One region of the Aliiglaciecola litoralis genome, then DNA from elsewhere that is predicted to be linked to it. Evidence: predicted binding sites of a transcription regulator. Region 1 holds the regulator's gene; the other holds the start of a gene.
What was found. Region 1 encodes NrdR, which represses ribonucleotide reductase genes. Its sites were predicted from a motif close to AAACACNANATNTNGTGTTT; they were not measured.
Positions count from the first base shown of each region.

Region 2: a site for NrdR is predicted at 2,022-2,041, ahead of nrdG (anaerobic ribonucleoside-triphosphate reductase activating protein). Genes of this name have one in related genera too.

Region 1 is NZ_BAAAFD010000007.1:118,225-127,931, reverse strand. It holds gene glyA (serine hydroxymethyltransferase) at 1-862, shown strand, start outside; gene ABD036_RS12830 (CPBP family intramembrane glutamic endopeptidase) at 934-1,704, shown strand; gene ABD036_RS12825 (PEP-CTERM sorting domain-containing protein) at 1,834-2,391, opposite strand; gene ABD036_RS12820 (rhodanese-like domain-containing protein) at 2,766-3,161, shown strand; gene nrdR (transcriptional regulator NrdR) at 3,341-3,790, shown strand; gene ribD (bifunctional diaminohydroxyphosphoribosylaminopyrimidine deaminase/5-amino-6-(5-phosphoribosylamino)uracil reductase RibD) at 3,799-4,932, shown strand; gene ABD036_RS12805 (riboflavin synthase) at 5,019-5,681, shown strand; gene ribBA (bifunctional 3,4-dihydroxy-2-butanone-4-phosphate synthase/GTP cyclohydrolase II) at 5,732-6,829, shown strand; gene ribH (6,7-dimethyl-8-ribityllumazine synthase) at 6,957-7,430, shown strand; gene nusB (transcription antitermination factor NusB) at 7,434-7,865, shown strand; gene thiL (thiamine-phosphate kinase) at 7,867-8,829, shown strand; gene ABD036_RS12780 (phosphatidylglycerophosphatase A family protein) at 8,829-9,317, shown strand.
Region 2 is NZ_BAAAFD010000011.1:57,416-67,122, forward strand. It holds gene nrdD (anaerobic ribonucleoside-triphosphate reductase) at 1-1,521, opposite strand, end outside; gene nrdG (anaerobic ribonucleoside-triphosphate reductase activating protein) at 1,538-1,990, opposite strand; gene ABD036_RS16300 (Acg family FMN-binding oxidoreductase) at 2,424-3,449, shown strand; gene deoC (deoxyribose-phosphate aldolase) at 3,625-4,401, shown strand; gene ABD036_RS16310 (thymidine phosphorylase) at 4,410-5,711, shown strand; gene ABD036_RS16315 (phosphopentomutase) at 5,723-6,946, shown strand; gene deoD (purine-nucleoside phosphorylase) at 6,956-7,669, shown strand; gene ABD036_RS16325 (esterase/lipase family protein) at 7,868-9,121, shown strand; gene ABD036_RS16330 (c-type cytochrome) at 9,323-9,707, shown strand, end outside.

The DNA.
Region 1 (9,707 bases):
TGTTAACTTCTCGGGTAAAACCTATAATGCAGTGCAATACGGTTTATGTGAAAAAACCGGTGAAATCGACATGCAGCAAGTTGAAGCATTAGCCTTAGAGCACAAACCTAAAATGATCATCGGTGGTTTTTCTGCTTATTCGGGCATAGTGGATTGGCAGAAGTTTCGTGAAATTGCCGATAAAGTCGGTGCTTATTTGTTGGTCGACATGGCCCACGTTGCAGGCCTTGTGGCCGCTGGGGTTTATCCTAATCCATTGCCACATGCGCACGTTGTCACCACCACAACTCACAAGACCTTAGCTGGCCCTCGCGGCGGCCTTATTGTGTCTTCATGTGGTGATGAAACTATTTATAAAAAATTGAATAGTTCAGTCTTCCCAGGTAACCAAGGTGGTCCATTGTGTCATGTGATTGCCGCTAAAGCGGTGGCATTTAAAGAAGCACTACAACCTGAGTTCAAAGTGTATCAGCAAAACGTGATCGCAAATGCCAAGGCCATGGTCAAAGTGTTGCAAGACCGTGGTTACAAAATCGTCTCTGGCGGTACTGATAACCATTTGTTTTTACTCGATTTAATTGACAAAGATATCACAGGTAAAGACGCTGATGCCGCTTTGGGTCGTGCCAATATTACCGTTAATAAAAACTCGGTGCCTAATGATCCCCGTTCACCTTTTGTGACCAGTGGATTGCGCATTGGCTCTCCAGCAATAACGCGCCGTGGCTTTGAGCAAGCGGAAGCTGAGCAAGTGGCAAATTGGATGTGTGATGTATTAGACAACATTGAAGATGAAGCCACCATCGCTCGAGTGAAAAGCGAAGTGGTGACATTGTGTAAGCGATTCCCCGTTTACGGTTAGTCAGGTCGCTAACAATCAAAGCCGCAAACATCGTTAGGTGTTTTTGCGGCTTTTTTATTTAAGGGGCTAAAATGACGCGTAACCCACCGGGTTTTTTGATGGCAGTTGGCATCCTTTTTTGTTGGTTTGCCATGCAATTTATCATGGGCATGCTGCTCTACGGCGCATTTCCGCAGTTACAAAGCAACTTGTGGCTTAATTTGCTTATCAATGGCATTGCCACTGTTGTTATTGTTCAAGCCGTGCTCAAACATACCCAATACTCACTTAGCTCGTTGTTTGATGCCAGCCCCAATCAATTCATTAGTACCGCGACTGTGCTTTTCCCTTTAGTTGGATTGACCGTACTTGGGTCGCTATGGTGGTTTGCCGATCTACAAAATTGGTTAGCTTTCTATTTACCTGAAGATGAGGCGGGAATGGCATATCTGGTTGAATTGATGTCGGGTGGTTTAATAACGCTGGTAGCCTTAAGTATATTTGCACCTGTTGTCGAAGAAGTGATATTTCGAGGCATCATTTTGCGTGGATTTTTACACCACTACCCGGCGCATCTCGCTATCGTGTTATCGGCAACCTTGTTTGCGGTATTTCATTTTAATCTTTACCAGTTTCTTGCCGCATTTGTATTAGGGATATTTTTTGGTTGGCTTTATTACAAAACCCGCTCATTGTGGCCCTGTATCTTTGGCCACAGCTGCTACAACACGGCCGCTTATTTGATGTATGACGGCGAAACGCAATTTCAGTGGAATACGCTAACAACTAATCTGTTTACCTTCAGTGTATCCGTTGCGGGTGTGTATCTATTAAGTCGGATTCTTCATAAAGGGATGAGTTGAACTAGGTATTAACAATGAAGTTGATACCAGCACTATCACAATGGCGTGAAGTGATGGTCAATCTATCGTTTTCACCATATATAAAAAAACCTCGCATTGGCGAGGTTTTTTATTCATGCCTGAAAATCGTTAGAATTTCTTGCGTTTAGCCATGCCAAAACCAGCAAGCCCAAAGCCCAGCAAGGCAAGCGTCATTGGCTCTGGAACTTCGACACGCGTCAACTGCCAAGAGTTGCCGGTATTACCATCGTTTATTTCACTATTACATATTGATAAATTATCGAAGCACATGCCTGTCTGAGCCTGAATACCTTCATCAACGAACTCAGGAACTTGGAGGAAATAGTTTGTGTAGTCGAATGTGGCGGGAAAAGTGGCATCATCCATAAACACAAAATTATTAAGCGTGCCGTCGAAAGAAACGACACCACCGGAAACCCAAAAGCAGCCAGTATCTTCGCATTCAATTCGATAATCAAACAAGGGCGCAGTTAACTCCACATCGTTAACTGAGACGATGATATCCGACAAATTTTCAATTAAATTGCCGTTTTGGTCACCGCTGAAACTTCCTTGAACGCTATCGCCATTATTGTTGAAGGTGTAGCTAAACTCAAAAAGTCCAGCTTGCGCCATAAATGGCGACAGTGCTACAAGTGCAGCAAAAATTTTAGTCATTGATTTCATGATACTACTTCCCTAATTAAAATATTATTTTCTTAATGTTACCGAACAGAGACATGTTAGCAAAATTCACGCCACGGTTTAAATTTTTGATATTTATAGGAATTTCCTCTAATTAAATTCTTGTCAATAATAACTGTAAAAAATGCTGACGTTTTTATAGGTTAACAGTAGAGGCCATAAAAAAGCACACAGTGATTGTGTGATAAATCAACCACGGTTTGGTGTGGTTCGTGTCAAAGTAAAATTCTAATTTCACATAATCGGATCCGAATAACTAATCGATTGTCTTATTCTTATCGAATATTGGCTTTGTCGTTACTGTCTCAATGTCATAAAAGACCCATAATAGGATTCCAATGAAAAAGGAATCCGCCATGTCTTCATCCGTATCACACGTTCCCGCCGCACCGGCCGAGCAAGCGAAACATCATTTCGCACAATTATTACGTTTTGAAACTGACTGTTGGGACACTCACTTTGCAATGACCAATAATCGAATGGACTTCGTGTTGCTCGATGTGCGCAGTGCTCTGTTATTCGCGCAAGGGCATCTGCCAAATGCGCTGAGCTTGCCGCACAAATCTATTGATAACGATAGACTTGCCGATTATCCAGCGGATACGCTATTTGTGGTGTATTGTGCCGGTCCCCATTGCAACGGGGCTGACAAAGCAGCATTGAAGCTCGCAGCGCTAAATCGACCGGTAAAAAAGCTGATTGGTGGGGTGACGGGGTGGTTAGATGAAGGCTTTGATTTAGTCAAAGACTAACAAGGCGACTGTCGGGATAAGGAGCTGCTGCTTGCCTTAGTGTTATTTAATTTCTTACAAAGCCGGTATTTAATTCGTTTTATTCACCTCGAGCGTGTTTTTGCAAGGCAAACACCTGTAAATTTGCTGGTTTTTTTGCTAATTTAGCGGCACATTTTTATCCTAGAGCAATTTATTCTATGTTTTGTCCGTTTTGCGCTGAGCAGGAAACCAAAGTCATTGACTCGCGACTGGTAGCGGAAGGCCATCAAGTACGCCGTCGTCGCGAGTGCACCGCTTGCCATGAACGATTTACTACCTTTGAAATTGCAGAGTTAGTCATGCCAAGGGTGATAAAGCGCGATGGTTCCAGAGAGCCGTTTAACGAAGACAAACTGCGTGCCGGGTTATTACGTGCGTTGGAAAAGCGCCCGGTGAGTACTGAAAAAGTCGAACATTGTATTAGCCAACTTAAGTCTTCGTTACGGGCGACAGGCGAGCGCGAAATAAGCAGTGAGTTTTTAGGTGAATTGATCATGGATGCACTGAAAACGCTCGACAAAGTCGCTTACGTCCGATTCGCATCGGTTTACCGTTCGTTTGAGGATATCCGCGAGTTTGGTGAAGAAATTGCCAAGTTAGGCGACTAATTACCATTATGAGTTTACCTACCTTTTCCGCTAGCGATCATCAATTCATGGCATTAGCCCTGCAATTGGCTGAAAAAGGCCGGTATACCACTACCCCAAATCCAAATGTCGGTTGCGTGATAGTAAATCAACACCAGCATGTAGTGGGGCAGGGATGGCATTACCAAGCCGGTACTCCTCATGCTGAAATTCATGCCTTGAACATGGCAGGGAAACAGGCAAACAATGCCACCGCTTATGTGACCCTTGAGCCATGCAGCCACACCGGCCGCACAGGTCCTTGCGCAGATGCGCTCATCAAAGCTGGGGTCAAGCGCGTGGTCGCGGCCATGGTCGATCCTAATCCTCAAGTATCTGGGCGGGGCTTAGCCAAATTGGCCGAGCAGGGAATAGCAGTGTCTCACGGGCTGATGGAACAACAGGCGCGCAATCTAAACCGTGGGTTTATTAAACGTATGACCCTATCTCGCCCGTGGGTCACGCTCAAATTAGCCGCCAGCCTCGATGGTAAAACAGCTTTAGCGAACGGTGCTAGCCAGTGGATCACTGATGAATATGCCCGACAAGATGTACAACGCCATCGCGCCATGAGTTGTGCCATTTTAACTGGCTCGGGTACGGCATTGGCGGATAATCCCAGTCTCAACGTACGTTATGATGAACTCGGTCAGTTGCAAGAAGCAATTGATCCCAAGCAGTTGCGGCAGCCGTTGCGAGTGGTATTAGACGGCAAAAATCAGCTGACTGACAAGTTAAAAATGTTTGGCTTAGATGGTCTAAATATGGTGATCAACCGTACTCCAAATCGTCAATTACCTGCTCACGTGCAGCAACAACAGGTAGGCGCTATTGGCAACAAATTGGATCTGAAACAGGTATTGTCGGTACTGGCAGAACAACAAATTAACCAGCTTTGGGTAGAGGCTGGTGGTTTGCTTGCCGGGGCCTTGGTAGAACAAAATTTGGTGGACGAATTGATTTTATATCAAGCGCCCAAATTATTAGGGGATAAAGGACAAAACCTATTCGTTATGTCTGAGATGACCACGATGAGCGAGGCAAAACGATTACGTTGGTCTTCAATCAAACAAGTGGGTGATTCGCTAAAATTGACTGCCGAATTTTCGTCAGTCCCTGTATGATATAGCCAATGAGTAACGAGAACGGTTTTTCAACCTCCACTTGTTGATTTTCTGCGCGAAGATACGAACTAAATTATTGAGAGTGTATGTTTACTGGAATAATTGAAGATGTTGGCAAAATCGCCAAATTACAGCCTCAAGGAGACGACATTCGTCTTACCGTGGCGGTCAACAAATTAGATATGTCTGATGTGCGCTTGGGCGATAGTATTGCTACCAATGGCGTGTGTCTTACGGTAGTCGATTTTTCAGACTCACACTACAGTGTTGATGTTTCCCCTGAGACCATTAAACGTTCGGGTTTCGCTGACTATCAGGCTGGCAGCAAGGTGAATTTAGAAAAAGCCATGCAACCGACTTCTCGATTTGGTGGGCACATCGTCAGTGGCCACGTCGATGGCGTAGGCACCATCATCACGATTAATCAAATCGATCGCTGGGTAGAAATCTGGATCCAAGCACCAGACTCTTTAGCGAAATATATCTCTGAAAAGGGTTCAATAACAGTTGATGGTGTGAGTTTAACGGTCAACGATGTTGATGGTGCTAAATTCATGTTGACCCTGATCCCCCATACACTTGAAGAAACCATCATTGGCTCATACAAAGTGGGTGGCAAAGTGAATTTGGAAGTCGATCTTATTGCGCGATATTTAGAGCGTTTGATGCAAGGTGACAATGCGGCTAAAAGTCAGCATAACAAAGGCATTGATATGCAGTTCCTAGCCGAAAATGGCTTCTTAAAATAGTCTAACAAGACAAAACAACCCTACAAAAATAACGTTGAGAGTACCTACACATGGCCTTACACAGCATTGCAGAAATAATTGAAGATATAAAACAAGGCAAAATGGTTATCTTAATGGATGATGAAGATCGCGAAAATGAAGGCGATCTGATCATGGCCGCTGAATATGTCACGCCAGAAGCGATTAATTTCATGGTTACTCATGCCCGTGGCTTGGTCTGTTTACCGATGACCGAAGAGCGCTGCAAGCGGTTGAATTTACCCTTAATGGTAGATAACAACGGTGCGCAGTTTTCGACTAATTTCACGGTATCCATTGAAGCTGCAGAAGGAGTTACTACCGGTATTTCTGCTGCCGATCGTGCTAAAACCATTCTGGCTGCTGTCAACGCTGATGCTAAGCCCAGTGATATTGTGCAGCCAGGGCATATCTTTCCGCTAATTGCTAAAGAGGGTGGAGTGCTCAACCGCGCAGGGCATACTGAAGCGGGTGTCGACCTAGCCAGACTAGCAGGAGCTGAGCCGGCGTCGGTCATTGTTGAGATACTCAACGAAGACGGCAGTATGGCAAGACGTCCTGAGTTGGAAAAATTTGCCGCAAAACACGATTTGAAAATTGGCACCATTGCCGATCTCATCGAATATCGTAATCTATATGAAACCACCATCGAAAAAGTTGCTAGCTGCAAGTTGCCTACTCGCTATGGCGAGTTTGATTTGGTGACCTTTAAAGATGTCATCGATGATCAAATTCACTTTGCTTTGTGTAAAGGCCAGATTGACGGAGAAACCCCGACCTTGGTTCGGGTTCATCTGCATAATACCTTTAGTGATTTGCTTGGATCTGAACGCAACATTGAGCGCAGCATGGGATTACCCGAAGCGATGCAAAAGATTTCTGAAGATGGCGGTGTGTTGGTGCTGCTGGGTAAGCAAGAAGATTTGATCATGCAGGTTCAACAATTCGAAGCGGAAGATAAAGGCGAAAAACCAATCAATGCAAAATACCAAGGTACCTCACGCACAGTTGGCGTGGGCAGCCAAATATTGGCAACCTTGGGTGTTCGCAAAATGCGTCTGCTTAGTAAACCGAAAAAGTATCATGCGTTATCTGGTTATGGCCTGGAAGTGGTTGACTACATTTACTAATTTGGTAAACAGCCGCGTGGGCCATCACTGCAACGTTTTATACAAGCAAACCCACTGTTTTAAACGTTTGGGTTTCACCCATGGTGTGCTACAATGCGCGCCGTTTTTCCTATAGGACTAGTAAGCCATGAATATCATCGAAGGTAATGTTCGCGCAACAGGTAAAAAGTTTGCGCTTGTTGTTTCTCGTTTTAACAGCTTTGTTGTAGAAAGTCTGGTAGACGGCGCCCTAGACACGTTAGAGCGTGTGGGTGAAGTTAACGAACAAGATATTACCTTAGTGCGCGTTCCCGGTGCCTATGAGTTACCTATTGTTGCAAAGAAAATCGCGGAGCTTAAAAAATTCGACGCCATCATTGCTTTAGGTGCAGTGATCCGCGGCGGCACTCCACATTTCGAATTTGTTGCTGGCGAGTGTAATAAAGGACTTGCGCAAGTCTCTTTAGAATACGGCATTCCAGTATCTTTTGGCGTGATCACCACCGATAGCATCGAACAAGCGATTGAACGTTCGGGCACTAAAGCGGGTAACAAGGGCGCAGAAGCGGCCATGGGCGCGCTAGAAATGGTCAATGTCATTGCGCAAATCGAAGAGGCATAATTAGTGAAACCCGCTGCACGCAGAAAAGCCAGAGAACTTGCTGTTCAAGCTGTTTATTCATGGCAGATGAGCAATAACCCAGTTGAACAAATAGAGTTAAGTATTGCCACCAGTAACAACATGGAAAAAGTCGATATGGGCTATTTCCAAGAAGTGTTGCGTGCAGTTGTCAATGACACAGAAACGCTGGATAAAGCGATTAAACCGTATTTAGGCCGTCTACCTGAAGAGCTCGATGTAGTAGAAAAGGCGATTTTACGTATCGCTACCTATGAACTTACTGCGCGAGTTGATGTCCCTTATAAAGTCGTGATCAATGAATCGATAGAATTGGCAAAGTCATTCGGCGCTGAAGAAAGTCACAAGTTTATCAACGGCGTGCTCGATAAAGCTGTAAAAACTCTCCGCAAACACGAACTATCTTTTAAAGAGTAATGTGAAAGAATTCGATATTATTGAGCGCTTTTTTAATCAAAAGTGCCATCAGCGCAAGGATGTGATCCATGGTATTGGTGATGATTGTGCTATTACGCGTGTACCTGAAGGTTTAAATTTAGCGATTACCACGGATACGCTGATCAGTGGCGTCCACTTTCCCATTGATACGCCGCCAGAAGCGATTGCGCACAAAGCCTTAGCCGTTAATTTAAGTGATTTGGCTGCGATGGGGGCTGAGCCAGCATGGTACAGTCTTTCATTGAGTCTGCCTGAAGTTGATGAAAACTGGTTAGAAGCATTTTCAACGTCCTTGTTTGAATTATCCCGTTATTATTCTATCCAACTGATCGGTGGCGATACAGTGCAAGGCCCCCTAAGCGTGACTATTACTGCGCATGGTTTCGTGCCAAATGAAAGCCCACTGACACGCAGCGGCGCTAAACCCGGTGACATGATCTATGTTTCTGGAACTTTGGGTGATGCAGGTGTTGGACTGGACATCCAAAAAGGCAAACTCATCGCCAGCGAGCATTGTGTTCAGTACCTAATTAATCGTTTGTATTATCCCTCACCAAGGCTATTGGCAGGCACTGCACTGCGCCGCATCGCCTCCTCTTGTATTGATTTGTCCGATGGTTTAATCAGAGACATTCAACACGTGCTAAAAGCATCCGAATGTGGCGCACGCATACAAGTCGATAAGCTACCGTTGTCAGTTGCTCTTAAAGAAAGCGTTGATGTAGAAGATGCCTATTCCTATGCGTTAGGCGCAGGTGATGACTACGAGCTGCTGTTTACCGTGAGTGAGGAAAATAAAGGCACCTTGGATATCGCGCTAGCCAATGCCAATATCAGTGCAACCTGCATTGGCCACATCACCGGAATAAAACAAAAATTAGAACTTCGTTTTGAAGATCAGCCTTATCAGTCGTTGCGTTCAGGTTTCGAGCATTTCAGCTGATGCACTCTTCATTGCGAGAAAGAGTCTCACTTCGTAACCCCGCACATTTTTTAGCATTAGGCTTTGGCTCAGGATTGGCTCCCAAAATGCCAGGCACCTTTGGCTCTTTAGCCGCGTTGCCACTGATATTTTTATGCGCACACTATTTGAGTTTCTCAGCTTATTTGGCGTTTACCTTAATCGCGAGTGTTGTCGGAATTTGGGTGTGCGGTAAAACGGCAGAAGACATGGGAGTGCATGACGATTCATCGATTGTTTGGGACGAGGTTGCAGGGATGTTAATTGCCATGCTGGCAGTGCCATTCACCTTTACCAATGTGATTATCGCATTCGCGCTATTTCGATTTTTTGATATCTTAAAACCTTGGCCTATCAGTGTACTCGACAAAAATCTGCATGGCGGATTGGGCATTATGCTCGATGATATTGCAGCAGGCGCTGCGACCATGGGTGTGATGCACTTGTTATTTTATGTAGAGTGGATTTAGCAATTCACTCATTGCTCAATTAAGCTGATGCCACTGCTGGTATTATCTTATCGATATCCCCATTTCTGTTAAAGAGCGTCTCAAAGGTCAAACCTTTTGTATTGGTTTCACTAATCTTTTCAAAAATCCTAATGTGCCGACGCTATTGGATAGCCTAAGGTAGCTTTGCCACACTAATAAAGGTCGCAATCCGTACTCGCTCATTTTATTAATTCACGCCTACCTGTTTCGACCTAATCGAAAGCCATCCATCTTCAAAGCGTCCCTCTTCTAAAACTCGTGACAATTCAAACGCGCTTTGGTTAAAAACTAGTCTGATAATGTCATTTTCCGCATAGTTGAATGAGAAACTACTTGCAATTGATAATGATTCTCATTAACCTTAAGGAA
Region 2 (9,707 bases), on a different contig from region 1:
CTTTTCTTCCAAATTCAGATGAAGGGCCGAACCACCATCAAGGTAGTCTAAAAGTTGCTTGCCATGTAACTGAAACTTATCTAACGAATTACACTGCTCATCTTCAACCACATAAAAATAGGAGTTGTAACAATCCCGCGGTACAAAATAGCCATCTTGTTTATCCCATTTAGCGTTTTTGACGCCAAGATTTTCGGCCGGTACAAACTCGGTATTGAACATATAACTATATTCAGCTTTGGCCGATTTGTTCGCCTCAAAAATAACCTTTAAATGTTGCTGCACAAAATTAACGTAGTCGGCATTGTTGCTGGCGGAGATCCCTTGTGATTCAGCCGCTTCAACCATACCGTTTATACCAATAGTCAAAAACTGCTTATCCAGTGAAATAAACCCCGCATCGTAAACCGTCAGCAGTCCCGCTGCTTTGTATTCCTCTATCAACTTTCGATAGGCGACTTGGTAGCGATGAATTTTCGTAATTTCAGTCGCCAAATCTCGACCATCTTGCACTAAGCGATTCATATTAATGGTAATGACATTGATAGATCCGGTGGCAACGCCACCAGCACCGAGTGAATAGGAAAAAGTATTATCGCTGATTTCACTGCGAAGACGGCAGCATGAAGCCAATGAGTCTGCGTTATCAGATTGGTACACAAAAAACGAATTCCCGGCTGCTAATTGTTGCGCAATTTCATTGGCAAATTGCAGATCTTTACACTGTCCATTTTCGGTCAACATCGCTACCGTAATAACCGGAAAAGTTAATATGGCTTTTTCCCGTTCATTGTTGATCCAGTTCAAGAAAAAGCGCTGCAGAGCGTCCACCGATTGCCACTGTGGTTTAATGAAACACGGAAACACAAATTGACCGAACATGCTGTCAAAGTAATGTTGATCATAGATAGAAATATTCCAAAACACACTTTGATAACCGCGTGCCGCAGCAGGTTGATTCAACGCGTAAACCACATGTTGCAAATGGTTTTCTATTTGTTTGGAATGCGTATTAAGATAATCATCGCCAAAGTCTTTCTTGGCGAAGTAATCAAAATACGTGAGAAACTCTACGGTCGCGACTGCTCCAGCAAATTGACTGCTGACCGCAAATACAAAATTAACAAAACAACCACAGAATGACTCCAAATGTTTCGGCGCTTGAGACTCGCCACCCAACTTGGTTAAACCGTCACGTAAAAATGGATACATGGTGAGCGATACACAATACGGCTTTAAACTGGTTTCATCATGCACATAGATCTCGTGTTCTTCTATTTGGCGCAAGTATTCAGCCGCAAGTTCAGCCCCAAAAAGTTCAGAGATTTTATTACTGACCAGTGCTCGGTTCACTTGAATAAAGTGATCTTTCATCAACTCCGCTTCTAAAGTAGCAATATTTTTTTGTGTCACATTGGCGTTGGCATCCATCTTAGAACCATCAGCAGCATTGTCTGCATGCAGATAGTTTTCAATGAAGTTGAGCTTGTTCTGAATTTGGTGAAAATTTAGCGTTTGCATAGTTTTTCTCTTGTTATTATGTGCGGATAAAACGGTGGTTGAGACAATCACCTGTGCGTAAATCAATTAGGCGTTGGTTTGTTATCGGACTTTCCAGGCCACCAAATTCTTGTTGCCAACGGCCCGTCTTTAGATAGGTTAATTGGTCTTTTAGTGTCGATGACACGTCATCACGACCTGTATATAGGCAGGTATGCAGCTGCCTGCTTTTGGCCATTTTCAACAGCGGAAGTAACGCTGATAGCTGCCATTCGCCACCTAAAAAAAGCACGCAACTGATCAACCCTTGGTATTTTTGTAAGCGTTGCAAAAAATAACTCTGACTAAGAGCAAGCCCGTTATTTTGATCCCAACTCTCACTACTATGGCAGCCTTTACATCTCAAATTACAGCCACTAATAGTAAAAGCCAGCGACACTTCATCTGGCACTTCTAAAAATACAATGTTCTCGGCGGTAAAATTCAGCACAAACACCCTATATAGTAAATTGTTAAATTATAAATACTACATCTTGTGTTTTTAGCTTAGTCAGCATTTGTGCGTAAATCCAGCACAATCTTCGTCGTTGAGGGGTGAGTCAAGCTACAAGGCGCACCAAATGGGCATTAGATACCCCATCGGTGGTAGTTCAAAAAGTGGCCACAAAGATTGTGATGTTATTGGTCTTTTACGTTGATACTGATGTCGCTGATAAGATTAGCACTCGGACATTGAAGTTTAAGCTTAGGAAGGATGTTTAAATCTTGACTGCAAATGGCAAAAAATAGCGAGACAGCCACCTACCAGGTTATGTAGTTTGTGCCCAGTGCCAAGCAAAATAGTTAACTCAGTTGATCTAGGTCAAAGGGATACTTCTAATTGCAGATATAATCATTGCTCCAACTCAGATCCGGTATTCCTAATGGCAGAATCATATATTACACCGAGGCAAACTCACGATGAGTTTTTCCCCTATTCTGGCTGTAAGGAGGATCAACTTCGATTTTTACTACGCTATGCCGTGCTCGCCCCATCCCACTACAACGCTCAACCATGGAAGTTTCGGCTTCACTCAGACGGAATTGAAATTATTAAAAATGCTTCTCGAGCGGCCCTTACCGTTGATCCGCAACTTAGAGAATTAACAATCAGCTGCGGTGCGGCAGTGCGGATGATTGAAGTGGCTGCACGGTATTTTGCCCTTGAACCTCAGGTAATTTTTCCTAGCGATAATCAATCCGACTTTTTAGCCAGAATAGAATTGATTGATCGGCATGAACCCAGTGATCAAGATGCATTGTTATTCCATGCGATTAAAGAGCGACAAACAAATCGGGGACTTTTTACTGATGCCATCATTCCCAATGAGGTGACCAAATCATGTCTTGCTAGTGCTCGTGAACTCGGTGTAGAGCTTGGGTTTACCCATAATAAAAGACTAAAGATGGCGTTTGCTTCCTTAACGGCTTTCGCTGTCAGGCACCAACTCTCCTTACCTTGGTACCGACTGGAGTTTGCCTCTTGGATGCGATCATCAATCTCGTTAAAACCAGACGGTATGACTGGGTTTGGATTTTTTGCATCAAATCTACCGTCCCCATTAGCAAGAACAACCATGAAATGGCTGAATCGCGGCAAGCAAATTGGAATATTCAACAAAAATAAAGTGATCACTGCCAGTCCTATTCTAGCCGTGATTTCAACCGATGCAGACAGTCAGGAAAGTTGGATAAACACGGGGCGCTTGCTATCTGATCTATTGTTAAAATTAACCACCGTTGGCCTTTCCGCCTCATTTATGAATCAAGCAATCCAAGAGCCAAAATTACGTAAACAAGTAGCAAAACTATTTAGCTGTGAAGCCAAACCACAATTAGTTCTGCGCATTGGCGTAGCCGAAAAAGTGCAATGGACGCCGCGTATGCCAGTTGATGATTGCATAATTTGAGTTAGTTTCCATGAAATCCGTGTTTTTAAATACTATCTCAGAGGATTTAGGAATTCATGCTGCTCATTTGAAGAAGTTGTGGCCATTTAGTGATCTGAATCAACATCCCGATTTAAAAACTGTGTCAATCTGTTAACCAAGCTAAATAACATATTGTGTACAAGAGAAAGCAGTTGTGAAAATAGAGACAGAATTGGCACAAAAAATCATATCACTGATTGATCTGACGTCGTTGAGTGGTAATGAAACACTCGCAGATGTTATCCAAATTTGCCAAAGCGCCATGACGCCTTATGGCAATACAGCCGCCGTTTGCGTTTATCCAAACTATGTACAAACTGCCAAAAATTTCCTAGCGGCTAAGGGTTGTAAAAAGATGAAAGTGGCAACCGTTGTCAACTTTCCTTCTGGTCAGCAGTCTATTAAAAAAGTCGTGGCAGATACCCAATTAGCTATCAAACATGGGGCTGATGAAATCGACATAGTGCTACCCTATCATGATCTAATAACGGGCAATGTGGATTCAGTAACGACAATGCTTAGTGCGTGTAAACAGGCCTGTACTGAAAAAGCAGCACTTAAAGTCATTATTGAATCTGGAGAGCTAGGTACACCTGAGCTGGTCAAAGCAGCATGCCAATTATCTCTTAACAATGGTGCTGATTTTATTAAAACCTCCACCGGCAAAGTGCCAGTGAATGCCACGCTTGAGGCGGCAACTTGGATCCTAGAATCGATAAAGGAGTCTGGAAACAAACAGGTCGGCATTAAAATATCCGGCGGTGTTAAGACCTATGAACAAGCAGTTGAGTATTTAACCTTAACGCAAAAAATCATGGGGGATCATTGGATAGATAGCGATCATGTCAGATTTGGTGCGAGTTCATTACTCATGGATGTGATGACACATATTGAACAAACATCTGCGCTAACATCACGAGCGTTGAAATGAATGACTTTGTGACAATTATCGATCGAAAAAAACAAGGTTTGGCGTTGTCGTCTAAACAAATAGTATTACTAATCAGGGCCATAACCGATTGCAGCGCTTCTGATCAGCAGATAGCCACCTTTACTCAAGCCGTGTGCCAACATGGTATGACAAGTACCGAAACCCTTGCGTTGACGGTTGCCATGAGTCAATCAGGCGAAAACCTCAAATGGAAGCTAAACGGGCCAGTTGTAGACAAGCACAGTACTGGTGGTGTGGGCGATTTTATGAGTTTAGTTCTTGCCCCAACGCTAGCTGCATGTGGTGCCTATGTGCCCATGATCACTGGCAGAAGTTTAGGTCATACCGGCGGTACAGTGGACAAGCTTGAAAGCATTCCTGGCTATAATAGCAGTCCTTCTTTGTCTCAGTTTCAGCAATGCGTAAAGGAGGTAGGCATGGCGATAGTGGCTCAATCATCGAACATCGTCCCTGCGGATAAACGCATGTATGCGATCCGAGACGCTACCTCGACCATATCCAGTGTTCCGCTGATTGTTTCTTCGATTCTTTCTAAAAAAGTAGCCGAAGGTTTGGATGCCCTGGTTATAGATTTAAAATGGGGAAATGGTGCTTTTGCTCGCCATTATGATGTTGCTTTGGAGTTGAAAAGCGGGATTGTTGAGGTTGCACAGGCCATTGATTTAAAGGTTGAATGTTTGCTCTCGGACATGAGTATGCCTATTTCTTGTAATGTCGGAAATAGCCTTGAAATCATCGAAGTGATTGAGTTTCTCAGCGGCCAGAAACGCCATCCTCAAGCGCTCATGTTACTCGAAAACTTGGCCTCGTCACTATTGATAAAGTCAGGTTTGGCGGTCGATAAACAACAGGCGCTGGGCATGATCGACACGGCACTAAGTAGCGGACGTGCGGCGGAGCAATTTGCCAAAATGATCCATTATCTAGGAGGTCCCAGTGATTTAGTTTCGCGGCCAAATGCGTATTTGAAGGATGCGAAGGTAATTAAACCCGTGTTCGCCAAAAGATCCGGCCGCATTAGCGGCTACAATATGAAACATCTGGGCGAAATGTGTCGACAGTTAAGCATATCAAAGAATAAGCCAACCACTATCAGTCGTCATCGAACTGGCGTAAGCCTGCTTTTACCAGTGGGTACACAAGTCGATATTTGTGTTCCATTATGTCATTTACATGCTGAGAGTCATGAAGACTGGGATACCCAAGCGCGTTTCTTACAACAGCATTGTATCACGGTCGATAGCGGCGAATTCACACAAACTCACCATCCAATTGGACAATCGGCATGACAGTCGTCCCTCTGCGGCGAGCATTAGTTATTGTGTTGGATTCGGTTGGCGTAGGCGCTGCTCCAGATGCCGACAGCTTTGGTGATATCGGCGCAAATACAATCTTGCATATTGCTCAAGCTTGCGCCGACGGACTGTGTGAACAAGGCCGTAATGGATTATTACACTTACCAAACTTACAAACGTTAGGCTTGGTACCCTGTTGTCAATTAGCCTGTAATCAAACCATCCCATTACGTGAATCAATAGTGCCTAAAGACGCTGCTTTTGGTTGTGCCAAAGAAATCAGCACGGGCAAAGATACGACTTCTGGGCACTGGGAAATGATGGGGGCTCCGGTACTATTTAACTGGGGTTACTTTAGCAATCCAACAGATAGCTTCCCTGCAGACTTCATTGTACGACTTATCGAGCAAGCAAAGTTACCCGGCATCTTAGGTAATTGCATCGCTTCGGGCACTGAGATTATTGAACGTTTTGGTGAGCAGCATAGGTTGAGCGGCAAACCCATATGCTACACCAGCGCTGACAGCGTCTTTCAGATTGCTTACCACGAATCTGTGCTCTCGCCAGCTAAAGCAGACGCAGTCTGCCAAATTGCCAGAGAATTATTGAATGAATATAACATTGCGCGGGTCATTGCCCGGCCATTTTCTGGGCAAAATGCCAATGATTTCCGCAGAACTGCCAACCGTAAAGACTATTCTGTTGCACCAACGCAAACGACCTTTCTAGACCAATTACTTGAACATCAGGGACGGGTTATTTCAGTAGGTAAGATAGCAGACATATTTGCCAATAAAGGGATAAGCCAAAAGATTAAAGCGAATGGTTTGGAACAGCTGATGGATAGCACCATCGAAGCATGGCAAAGCTGCCGAGACAAGGATTTAGTGTTTACCAATATAGTTGATTTCGACACCCTTTATGGGCACCGACGAGATGTTAACGGCTATGCATTAGCATTAGAACAATTTGACCTTCGTTTGGGAGAGTTATTAACGCATGTGAAAGACTCTGACTTAGTGATCTTGACGGCTGACCATGGATGCGACCCAACGTTCCCAGGCAGTGATCACACTCGAGAATTTGTGCCATTGTTGAGCAAAGGCGCATTTCAATCTGGCAGCATCGGTATTCGCGAGACCTTCGCCGATATCGGCCAAAGTTTGGCTGAATATTTTGATATGCCACCTATGTCTAATGGAAAAAGTTTTATCAACCACACTCAATAGAGACACGCTATGACGACCGCACACATTAATGCGCAACCCCATGACTTCGCGAAAACTGTACTCATGCCCGGTGATCCGTTGCGCGCCAAATATATTGCTGAAAACTATTTACAGAACGTTAAGCCGGTAAATACGATTCGCAATATGCTCGGCTACACAGGCTTTTTCAATGGTCATCGGGTCTCGGTAATGGGCTCGGGTATGGGGGCGCCTTCAATATGTTTGTATGCTCATGAACTCTATTCTGATTTTGGCGTTGAAAATATCATCCGAGTTGGAAGCTGTGGGGCATTGCAAGCGCATGTAGCGTTAAACGACATAGTCTTTGCGATGGGAGCGACGACAGATTCAAATATTAATTTGATCAGAACAAATGGCTACGACTTTGCTCCAATTGCCGATTTTGATTTACTCCAGCAGCATGTATCCATCGCCAAACAAAAAACACTCAAATTCCATGTGGGCAATGTATTTACAACGGATCTTTTTTACAACTCACATACAGAAACGACCAAAACAATGACGCGATTCGGGGTGTTAGCCGCAGAAATGGAAACCGCGGGCTTATATTGTATTGCCGCACAATTTGGCAAAAAAGCGTTAACGATTTGCACCGTCAGTGATCATATTTTGCTGAATCAACAGCTCTCTACTAGCGAGCGAGAAACCGGTTTCGATACCATGATTGACATTGCGCTACAAAGTCTCGACACAAAGTATTAGCAGTACTAAAACAGGCAACATCAAGTAGATTACTGGTATGTTGCCTATATTAATTGCCTATGATTTTGCTATGAGATCGAAGCAATGACACTCATAGGACGAAAAATGTGTGCGTTAATCGTTAAATGCAGCTTCTGCCATATTACACTGGCATACCTGTTATGCTCTACCTAGTAAAAATTAAAAAAAGTGAATCCCTTGTCAGACCCAAGTAAAAATGACCAAAGCCTGAACAAGGCATCACAGCTGCAGAGTACTAATCACTTGATCGTGGAAGCCATTGTCAATATGACCAACATTGTCGAGTCTATGCATCATCGACTAAGTCCCATTTCGAAACGGACAGAGTCACCGCAAACTGAGCGAGCTAGAGGCCTAGCAGGATTAGTTTACAAGAGTATTCGAAGTTTAACGGAGTTAGTGGGAAAAAGCCTTGATGCGCCGCTAGGGATAATGAGTGAGCTGCTGTCACAAAACTCAACGTTTTCAAGTAAAGATCGCCTATTGTCAGCCCTAAACGGTGTCTTGGGTGATCATTTAGTAAAGCGAAACAGCTCACTTGCAATTCCAATGGCACTTAGAAAACAAGGGATACAACTTGCACCAAATAGACTGGCCAAGTCTCTGCAGCAATCAAATGGCAAGCTTGTCATCATGATCCACGGATTATGTATGAATGATCTACAGTGGAAGCAAAAGGAGCATGACCATGGTAAAGCGCTCGAGACTGATCTAGGTTACACCGCAGTTTATCTGCATTATAACACCGGCCTGCATATTTCCGAGAATGGCAAGCTATTCGCGCACATGCTTGAGCAACTAATATCAGACATGGATCTTGCCAATATTGGCTTACCACTAGACATATCAATTGTTGCCCACAGCATGGGAGGCTTAGTCACCAGAAGTGCACTTCAGCAAGCAAACATCATCGGCCATCAGTGGCCTGACAGAATGAAAAATATTGTTTTTCTTGGTACTCCTCATCACGGTGCTCCATTGGAAAAAGCGGGGAATTGGATGGACCTACTTCTTGGTGTTCACGCTTATACGAGCCCACTCAAAGGTTTGTTAAGGATCCGCAGTGCTGGGATCACCGATCTTCGCCATGGTAATCTTATTGAATCTGATTGGCATCAACGCAGCCGCTTTGACTTTTCTAAAGATAAGCGAACCCCAGTAGCCCTGCCTGAAAACGTCAATTTTTATACAGTGGCAACCACTGCCTCAGCCAAGACAAACAACATCAACGAACAGTTAGTCGGAGACGGATTAGTCCCTATCGATAGCGCGCTGGGTAAGCACCAAACAAAAGCCTTCACATTGGATTTTGCTAAATCACATCAGTGGATCGGCCGAGATATCAATCATATGCAGTTACTCAGCAATCCTGAGGTTTATACTGTTATCAAAAACTGGCTGGTTAAGAACTCATACAGTAGCAATGAATAGCTATCCGATACGATATTGCTCAAATGGCTCCGTGTTGCAACGATAAGTTGATAGGTTAGCTTGTTTTGTTGTCCAACCTCTTTTAGCTGTATCGATAGGCTGGAAATTGATCAATATCAACAAACGCCGTCCCCGATCATGTCAGTCTGGTTGTGAATACGACTAATACCTTTGAGCATTGAAAAGTGAACGGAGAACAACATGAATAGCAGATTTCTTTTATTCCCATTTATGCTAACGGTGGCATTACTAGCGTGTAATTCGGGCCCAGAAGCACCTAGAGGCTTCAGCTTACCCGAAGGTGACGTGGCTAAAGGTGAAGCGGTATTTAGAAAGTATCAATGCCTTGGCTGCCATTCACTTGAAGGCTTTGAAGATCCAGACATTACCAAAGAGTTTTCTCGCCCAGTCATGCTTGGAGGCGACTCATCTAGAGTTAAAACTTATGCTGAACTGGTCACTTCTGTCATCAATCCATCCCACAAGTTGGTACCTCGCGCTATCAAGCTTGAAAGTGTGGTCAATGAAGATGGCACATCTAAAATGCGAGTCTACAATGATGTCATGACGATCAGTGAGTTGATTG